4 regions of the Kitasatospora sp. NPDC036934 genome follow, and region 1 is predicted to be linked to each of the others. Evidence: riboswitches for the same ligand, from Rfam matches in the RefSeq annotation. Region 1 holds a riboswitch; each other region holds the start of a gene.
The links. Region 1 has a riboswitch for cyclic di-AMP ahead of ACZ7BZ_RS06035 (glycoside hydrolase family 16 protein). Riboswitches for the same ligand answer to the same signal wherever they lie in the genome.
Positions count from the first base shown of each region.

Region 2: another riboswitch for cyclic di-AMP. It lies ahead of ACZ7BZ_RS33840 (M23 family metallopeptidase); the one in region 1 lies ahead of ACZ7BZ_RS06035 (glycoside hydrolase family 16 protein).
Region 3: another riboswitch for cyclic di-AMP. It lies ahead of ACZ7BZ_RS16755 (transglycosylase family protein); the one in region 1 lies ahead of ACZ7BZ_RS06035 (glycoside hydrolase family 16 protein).
Region 4: another riboswitch for cyclic di-AMP. It lies ahead of ACZ7BZ_RS30830 (NlpC/P60 family protein); the one in region 1 lies ahead of ACZ7BZ_RS06035 (glycoside hydrolase family 16 protein).

Region 1 covers NZ_JBVJQR010000003.1:209,922-212,112, forward strand. The annotation lists gene ACZ7BZ_RS06035 (glycoside hydrolase family 16 protein) at 87-1,385, opposite strand; cyclic di-AMP (ydaO/yuaA leader) riboswitch at 1,407-1,525, opposite strand; gene ACZ7BZ_RS06040 (hypothetical protein) at 1,743-1,958, opposite strand; gene ACZ7BZ_RS06045 (phenolic acid decarboxylase) at 2,155-2,191, shown strand, end outside.
Region 2 covers NZ_JBVJQR010000035.1:26,554-28,744, forward strand. The annotation lists gene ACZ7BZ_RS33840 (M23 family metallopeptidase) at 47-880, opposite strand; cyclic di-AMP (ydaO/yuaA leader) riboswitch at 893-1,051, opposite strand; gene ACZ7BZ_RS33845 (YiaA/YiaB family inner membrane protein) at 1,248-1,538, shown strand; gene ACZ7BZ_RS33850 (alpha/beta fold hydrolase) at 1,644-2,191, shown strand, end outside.
Region 3 covers NZ_JBVJQR010000009.1:292,644-294,834, reverse strand. The annotation lists gene ACZ7BZ_RS16755 (transglycosylase family protein) at 75-836, opposite strand; cyclic di-AMP (ydaO/yuaA leader) riboswitch at 838-1,007, opposite strand; gene ACZ7BZ_RS16750 (cytochrome P450 family protein) at 1,218-2,191, opposite strand, start outside.
Region 4 covers NZ_JBVJQR010000026.1:88,524-90,714, forward strand. The annotation lists gene ACZ7BZ_RS30825 (C40 family peptidase) at 1-396, shown strand, start outside; cyclic di-AMP (ydaO/yuaA leader) riboswitch at 733-887, shown strand; gene ACZ7BZ_RS30830 (NlpC/P60 family protein) at 898-2,016, shown strand.

The DNA of each region.
Region 1 (2,191 bases):
GCCGTTTCGACCACGCGGTGGTCGAAACGGCTGCCGGCCCATGAGAGCGGCTGGTCCTGGGGGCTAAGCGGGCCCGGCGGCCACGGTCAGCGGTAGACGCGCACGTAGTCGGCCGCGAAGGTGAGCGGGGTGGTCCCCTGCGGCGCGGGGTGGTACTTCCCGGCACACACCGAGAGGTTGAGGATCAGGTACGCCGAGAAGTTGGCGCCCACGCCCTTGTTGTCCGAGTACACCTTGACGCCGTTGACGTACCAGTCCACCGAGTTGGCGCCGTAGTAGGTGCCGATGGTGACCCACTGGTCCTTGGCGACGGCCTTGGCGTCGGTGTAGTACTCGGGGTTGCTCGGGTTGATGTGGTTGGTCAGCTCCAGCAGGTTCGGGTTGTCCGGGTGGTACTCGAAGGAGTCGATCTCCCCGTTGCCGTTCTTCCAGGTCCACAGGGCGGGCCAGGCACCGGTGCCCGAGGGCATCTTGACCCGGGCCTCGGCGTAGTCGCCGGTCTTGACCTGGAAGCCCTCGGTGGAGCCCTCGGTGGTCAGGAAGCCGGTGTTCCAGGACTGCTGGCCGTTCTCCAGGGTGGGCCCGCCCGGGGTGGCGGTGAAGGTGGCGACGCCGTTCGCGACGGTGACGTTGTTCTTGTTCAGCCAGTCGAGCTTGTTGTCGTCCGGGTTGTGGTTCCCGTACTTGTACGAGGTGCTCTTGTCGCCGACCCAGCGCTGACCCCAGTCGATCGGGCTGTTGAACTCGTCGGACCAGGTCAGCGACTTGCCGGCGACCGGGGAGGACGGCGCGGGCGTCGTCGGAGTGGCCGTGGCGGTCGGTGCCGTGGTGGGCGCCGCGGTGGGCGTCGCCGTCGGTGCCGTGGTGGGCGTCGTGGTGGGCGCCGTCGTCGGGGACGGGGTCGGCGTGGACGTACCGGTGGCCGCGACCACCAGCTGCTGCGAGGGCAGGTTGTGCCAGGTGCCGCCGAAGTCCTGCCAGAAGCCGAACTGGGTGTACGTCCCGGCCGGCAGGGCGCGCGCACCGCTGGTGAAGTTGAGCCCGGTCGGGCATATCTGCACGTTGGTCGCGTTCCCCGGGAAGTCCAGGTTGGTGCCGCGCGCGTCGCGGACGCCGACGCCGACCGTCTTGGCGGTGAAGCAGGACGAGGAGTGCAGGCCCAGCGAGGCGGTGGCGGCCCGGCCGGCGACCATGGTGGCCGGAGCGAGCCGGTCCTGGGTGACGGTCGGGGCGGTGGCGGCCTGGGCGCCAGCGACGGACGGCAGCCCGAGCAGGCCGGCACCGCTGATCGCGAGCGCCCCGGTGGCGGCGAGGGCGGCATTGCGGCCGCGGTGGGTCGGACGGGCGTGGCGGGGGGCGCGACGGCGCCCGGCAGGCTGGTGCATGGGGGGTCCTCTGCGACGCCTGCGAGGTGAGCTGTCGGATTCGGGCTGCAGTTGCCCGGCCGCCTGTGGAGCGGCTTCACCCCTAGCCACGGTCCGCACGCTGATGCGTACGGACCGGGCGCTGACCTTGGTTCCCCCGCTCCCGTCCGCTGTGGTGCTCGAGTGCCGGCCGGCGGGTGGACAGGACTCGGCGTCCCGGCGGCGGGGTCCGCGACAGCGGACGACGGTTGCAGGCTAGGCAGGCCGTCCGTGAACGGACAACCTGATCGGGCCGGTTGTCGCACAGCTCACAGTGGTGTCGATCAACGACGCTGCGTGGTGGCCGAGTTGATCAACCTCGCGACCGTGGCCGGGCGATCAGCCGGGCCAGTCGGCCACCTGGCCCCCGGCCGCCGGCGACCAGGCCGGCTCCAGGCGGTTCAGCCCGGTGAGCAGCCGGGTGCCGCCGACCGTCGCGATGCCGCTGGTGTCCAGCGCGCTCGCGGTGAACACGATGCCGTCGCTGGGCCCGCGGTCCTCGTCCAGCACGCCCGGGATGTCCGCCGACGCGCCCGCCAGAAGGTGGGTCGGCACCGAGGCAGGGCTCCCGGCCCGCCGGAGCGGCGCGATCAGCGAACCGGGGTGGTGGCGGACCGTGCCGTGGCGCGGGGCCGCCCGAGTCCGACCGATCGGATAAATTGGAACCCTGGCGTTTTCCGCGGTGCACAAGTGCACCGAGCCCAGACCACACGGTCCGTCCCGCACTCCCGAGAAGAGGTCCCGCCCCACCATGACCGCGCCCCTGCCCGCCTTCGCCGGCCGCACCT
Region 2 (2,191 bases), on a different contig from region 1:
AGGCCCCGGACGCCGGTGGGCGGTTTCCAGGGGCCTTCGGCGGTGGCTACGGGGTGAGGCCGCGCTGCTGGAGCCAGGTCTCCGGGTCGACCGGGGCGCCGCCGTCGGGGCGGACCTCCAGGTGCAGGTGCGGGCCGGTGACGTTGCCGGTCGCGCCGACCTTGCCGATCTGCTGGCCGGAGGTCACCTTGCCGGAGCCCTTGATGATCGAGGAGAGGTGGCAGTACCAGATCTCGGTGCCGTCGGGCAGGGTCTCGACGATCCGGTAGCCGTACGAGCCGGACCAGCCGGCCGAGGTGATGGTGCCCTGGCCGACCGCGAAGACCGCGGTGCCGGTGTCGGCGGCGAAGTCCAGGCCGGTGTGCAGGTGGGCCCAGTAGCGGGCGCTCTGGCCGTAGTGGGCGGTGAGGTTGTAGTCCTTCACCGGCAGGGTGAGGGCGGCGGCCTTGGCCCGCTCGGCCTCGTCGGCGGCGCGCTTGGCCTCCGCCTCCTTGGCGGCGGCCTTGGCCTCGGCCTCCTGGGCGGCCTGCAGCCGGGCGCCCTCCTCGGCGGCGGTGCGCTGGCTGTCGGCCTGCTGCTGGATGCGGGCGGCGAGCGCGAGGCCGGGGTCGGCGGCCAGGGCGACCGGCGACTCGTCCGGGGCCTCGACGGCGGGCGCGGCGGCCGGGGTCGCGGAGGCGAAACCGGTGGCGCCCAGGGTGGCGGCGACGGCGGTGACGCCGAGCAGCGGGGAGGCTCCGCGGGTCTGACGCGGCATCCGGTGGCGGTTGGCCTCGGCCTCCGGGGCGAATGCCTCCGGGCCGTCCGGGCCGGGGTGGTCGAGGAGCTGGGTACCGGCTGCGGGGCCGGCCGGGTGTGCCGGGGTGTGCGTCGACGCCACGGAGGCGCGCTCCTTTCCTTCCTTCGCGCCTACCGGGTTAGCTGACGGGTTCGGAGCAGGAAGGTCTCCTACGGCCGGGCCGGGGCCCCGCCGATTCACCCCAAGGAACGTGGTTCCCCGGCTCCCTGACCTGCCCGGAGGCCGGCCGGTGGGATTAGGCGACGGCGCACGGTGCCGTCTGGGTACGGCGTTGACGACCGCGCTGCGTTATCAAACGTTAATCCTAGGACGCCCTGATTCCAAGCCATCCGTCCGGGACTGCTGGGGAACAGGTGATCGGTCGTCAACGAACGGCCCTTCGTTCGCCAGGCCCATCTGAGTACTCCTACTCATGTGCGAGCGGCCCGCCCCGTCGCATCCTGGCGCCATGAACGCACCGATGCAGTCACGGACCACGGCCGCGTACTACGTCCAGGCCGTCCTCTCCTTCGCCGTCTCCGGCACCGCCCTCGCCGCCGGGATCGCCTACCTGCCCGTCGGCGGCTGGACCCGGGCCTTCCTCGGGATCGGGCTCCTCTACACCGTCACCTCCACCTTCACGCTCGCCAAGGTGATCCGGGACCGGCAGGAGTCCTCGGACACCGTCGCCCGGGTCGACCAGGCCCGGCTGGAGAAGCTGCTGAGCGAGCACGACCCGTTCAGGGTCGAGGGGGTCTGAGCGGAGCGGACCCGGGAAGGGCCCTTGACGGCTAAGGCTATTAGCCTTAGCTTTATGGCTATCGGAAGCAATCGCCAGCACCGAGCGAGCCAGCGGAGGCCCACCATGACCGGCACCACCCCGAGCACCCAGTACCTCGACGTCCCCGGCGGCCGCCTCGCGTACGACGACACCCGACAGGGCGACGGCACCCCCGTCGTCCTGCTCCCCGGGATGCTCGACTCCCGCCGCGCCTACCGGCACCTGCACCCGCTGCTCACCGCCGCCGGCCACCGGGTCATCACCATGGACCTGCGCGGCTTCGGCGAGTCCTCCATCGTCTGGGACGACTACGGCCCGGCCGCCGTCGCCACCGACGTCCTCGCCCTGCTCGACCACCTCGGCATCGAACGAGCCGTCCTGGTCGGCCAGTCCTACACCGGCGCGACCGTCGTCAAGGTCGCCGGGGACGCCCCCCAGCGGGTCGCCGGGATCGCCCTGATCGACGCCTTCGTCGAACACCGGACCAACGCCCTCATGCGGGGCGTCATGGTCGCGATGGGCGCCGCCATGGTCCAGTGGCCCGGGGTCTGGGGCTTCTACCTGCGCAAGATGGCCTTCCCCGGCCCCCGCCCCGCCGACCTCGACGGCTACGTGGACGGACTGGTCGCCGC
Region 3 (2,191 bases), on a different contig from region 1:
GACGAACGCGGACGAAGGGGACCGCCGGACGCGGCCCCCTCCTCCGTTCGGCTTCCGGAGCCGTGCGGAACGGCTCAGCCGAGGTGCAGCACCTGGCCGGGCAGGATCAGGTTCGGGTCGCCGCCGACCGTGCCGCGGTTGCCGTCGTACAGCGCCTGCCAGCCACCGGACACGCCCTGGGCGGCGGCGATCGTCGACAGCGTGTCGCCGGAGCGGACGGTGTAGTCGTGGCCGGTCTGGGCGGACGGGGCCTGGGCGGCGCGCGGGGCGGCGTGCTTCGGCGTGTACTGCTGCACCGGCTGCTCGGCGGGCCGCTCGGCCTGCTTCGGCGCGGCGTGCTTCGGGGTGTACTGCTGGACGGGCTTCGCGGCGGGCTTCGCGGCCTGCGGCTGGGCCTTCTGCTTCGGCGCGGACTGCGGCTTGGCGTCCGAGGAGGTGTCCACGGCCGCCGGGGCGCCGCCCTTGCTCAGGCCGGCCTTGACGGAGCAGACCGGCCAGGCACCCGGGCCCTGCGAGGCGAGCACCTTCTCGGCGACCGAGATCTGCTGCGCCCGGCTGGCCTGGTTGGCCTGCGCCGCGTACGCGGTGCCGCCGTACGCCTTCCAGGTGCTGGGGGTGAACTGCAGGCCGCCGGAGAAGCCGTTGCCGGTGTTGATGCTCCAGTTGCCGCCGCTCTCGCACTGGGCGACGGAGTCCCAGACGGAGGCCGGGGCGGCGGAGGCTCCGGTGGCGGTGAGGAGCGGCAGTGCGAGTCCGACGCCGGCCACACCGGCGACGGCGATGGCCTTCTCGGCCTGGGAGCGACGACGATGACGGCCAGTTCCAACGAACAGCATGAAGGTCCCTCTCCGCACGCCTGCGAGGTGAGCTGTCGGGTTCGGACCGGGAGGTGGCCCGGCCGCCGTCGACGGAAACGATTCCGCTCGGGCGGCTTCACCCCAAGCCGTGGGGAGACGGCAACAAACCTGGGTCCCCCGCCCCTGCCCAGGGTCTGGTCGGTTTCCCGTCGCGCGGCGGGCAGGATTCGGCGTTCCGCGCACGGGGTCCGCAGCTGCGAACTCCAGGGAGACTAGACAGATCCTCAGACCAATCACAAGCTCATATCACCGACATCACACAAGAATTACGGCGCGTGCTCGATCGCCTACCAACAGCGGGGCTTTGTCCGGTTTGATGCTCGTTCACACCGCATCTGGAGCCTGCTCGACGACGTCACGTCAGTGTGTCGGGGCCTCAGGACGGGCGTGCGGGGAGCGGGCTTCCGGACTGAATTCGACCGGAAGTTCGCGCAATCCACGCATGATCAGGCCACCCCGCCAACGCAGGTCCTCCGGATTCTCGGCCAGCCGCAGATCGGGCAGCCGTGAGAGCAGCGTGGCCAGCGCGGCCCGTCCCTCCAGCCGGGCCAGCGGGGCGCCGATGCAGTAGTGGATGCCGTGCCCGAAGCCCAGGTGGGGGTTGTCGCTCCGGGCCAGGTCGAGGGTGTTCTCGTCGGCGAACCGGGCCGGGTCGCGGTCCGCCGCCGCCAGCACCACCAGCACCGGGTCGCCGACCGGGATGTCCACCCCGCCGATGGTCAGCGGCCGGGTCGCGAACCGCCAGGTCGCCAGCTCCACCGGCCCGTCGTAGCGCAGGAGTTCCTCGATCCCGGTCTCCAGCAGCCCGGTCTCCCCCAGGGCCACCGACTCCTGCAGCAGGCGCCGCTGCTCCGGGTTGCGCAGCAGCGCGTAGGTGCCGTTGCCGATCAGGTTGACGGTGGTCTCGAAGCCCGCGAAGAGGAGGATGAACGCCATCGCGGCGGCCTCGTTCTCGGTGAGGTGCTCGCCGTGGTCGCTCGCCCGGATCAGACCGGAGATCAGGTCGTCGCCGAGGTCCGCCCGCTTGCGGTGGATCAGCTCCAGCAGGTACGCCCGCATCCGCCTCACCGCCCGCCCCACACCGCCGCGTTGGCCGCCGCCTTGGCCCGGCTTCGTGTGTCGCAGCATCATCCCGGCCCAGTCCCGGAAGTCGTCCTGGTCCTCGGCCGGCACGCCCAGCATGTCGCAGATCGCGTAGATGGGGAGCGGGAAGGCGAACTCGTGGATCAGGTCCGCCGATCCGCGCTGGGCGAAGCCGTCGATCAGCCGGTCGGTCAACTGCTGCACCCGCGGCTCGAACTCGGCCACCCGGCGCGGGGTGAACGCCTTCGACA
Region 4 (2,191 bases), on a different contig from region 1:
GCCTCGCGCGGCGCCGACCGGGTCGACCTCAGCAGCCTTCCGCCGGCCAGCGGCTACGCGGCCGTGGCCGTCGCCAAGGCGATGAGCAAGCAGGGTTCGCCGTACGTGTGGGGCGCCACCGGGCCGAGCACCTTCGACTGCTCGGGTCTGATGGTCTGGGCGTACGGCCAGGCCGGCGTCTCGCTGCCGCGCACCTCGCAGGAGCAGGGCCACATCGGGACGGCCGTGACACTGGCCACCGCCCAGCCCGGGGACCTGGTGATCTACGGCGGCGACATGCACCACGTCGCGATGTACATCGGCAACGGCATGGTGGTCCACGCGCCGCACACCGGTGACGTGGTGAAGGTGATGAAGGCCGATGCCATGTCGATCAACACGATCCGCCGGATCTGACGAGCCGACACGCCCGAAGGGCCGGCTCCGGCCCTGTGATCCGCGCCACCTCCCGACGGGGGTGGCGCTTCGGGTTCGCCCGCCTCATGGCCGATCGGTGAGAGTCGATCAGCTTTGCGTCCGGCGGCGATCACCATCAGTCATTTTCACAAAAGAACATGGGCAATCTTCCGTCTTTTTTCTGACAAGGATTTGAACGGATCACGGTTCAGTTACTAGGGTCGTGCCTCGAACCACCGCACTGTCGATCACCCAGCCTGGGTGGCGGCGGTGGTTACCGTCGAGTTCGCGAAACAGCGGGGCAGGTCGAAGCGACTGCCCGACAGGGGAGCCCAGTAGTCGGGGGCGCTGCGGAGCGGAGCCGGGGAACCACGTTCCTCCGGGGTGAATCGGCGCCAGGTCGGCCGCAGGTGAGGCCGGTGAGGCGCCGTAGGGCATGCTTCCGGCCCGAACCCGTCAGCTCACCCGGTAGGCGGATGTAGGAAGAAGGAGTCCGCCTTCGTGGCGTCCCATCGTCGTCCCAAGCCCGCCAGTCGCGCTCGTGTCTCGATCCTGACCGGTTTCGCCGCCGCCGCCGTCGCGCTCTCCGCGCAGACCGGCGCGCACGCCGACCCGCAGCCGACCAAGGACCAGGTCAAGGAGCAGGTCGACCAGCTCAACGAGCAGGCCGAGCAGGCGACCGAGAAGTACAACGCCGCCCAGGAGAAGCAGCAGGAGCTGGAGAAGCAGGTCTCCGGCATGCAGGACCAGGTGGCCCGGCAGCAGGCTCAGGTGACCGACCTGCAGGGCGGCCTCGCCGAGATCGCGGGCGAGCAGTACCGCAACGGTGGGATATCCCCGACCGTCCAGCTGATGCTCTCCTCCAGCCCGGACAACTTCCTGAACCAGGCCGGTGCGCTCAACCAGGCCGGCAGCACCCAGAAGAACCAGCTGAAGCAGCTCCAGGACCAGCAGCGCAAGCTGGACCAGGACCGCACCGAGGCCCAGAGCAAGCTCGGCGAGCTTGAAGCCACCACCACGCAGCTGAAGGCCTCCAAGGACGAGGTCCAGAACAAGCTGAAGGCCGCCCAGGACCTGCTCAACACGCTGACCGAGCAGGAGCGCCAGGCGCTCAAGGCGGCCGAGGACAAGGCCGCCGCCGACGCCAAGGCCAAGGCGGACGCCGCCGCGAAGGCCGTCCAGCCGGCCGACCGCGCCTCGCGCGACAGCAGCCGCAGCGACCTCGGCTCGGGCGCCGCGGCCGCGCCGGTCAAGGTCGCCCCGGGCAGCTCGCACGGCGCGGCCGCGCTGGCCGCCGCCGCCACCAAGGTCGGCAGCCCGTACGTCTGGGGCGCCACCGGCCCCGGCTCCTTCGACTGCTCCGGCCTGATGGTCTGGGCGTTCAACCAGGCGGGTGTGTCGCTGCCGCGCACCTCCCAGGAGCAGGCCGGCGCCGGCACCCGGATCGGCTCGGACATCTCCCAGGCCCAGCCCGGTGACATGCTGATCTTCTACGGCGACGCCCACCACGTCGGCATCTACGCGGGCAACGGCCAGGTGCTGCACGCGCCCAAGCCGGGTGCGTCGGTCCGCTACGAGGCCGTCTCCAACATGCCGCTGGCCTCCATCGTCCGGGTCTGATCCCCGCTCGAAGGTTCACGGGCCCGGTCCTCCGTCACGGAGGGCCGGGCCTGCGGCTTTTCCGGCTGCTCGGCCTGGTGTCCGAATAGGGGTCAAATATTCGGGTCGGTAGGGGTTTGGACTCACTTGCCCGGACTCGCTAACGTCTGCCACCGGACTCCCGCTCGACGGCCGC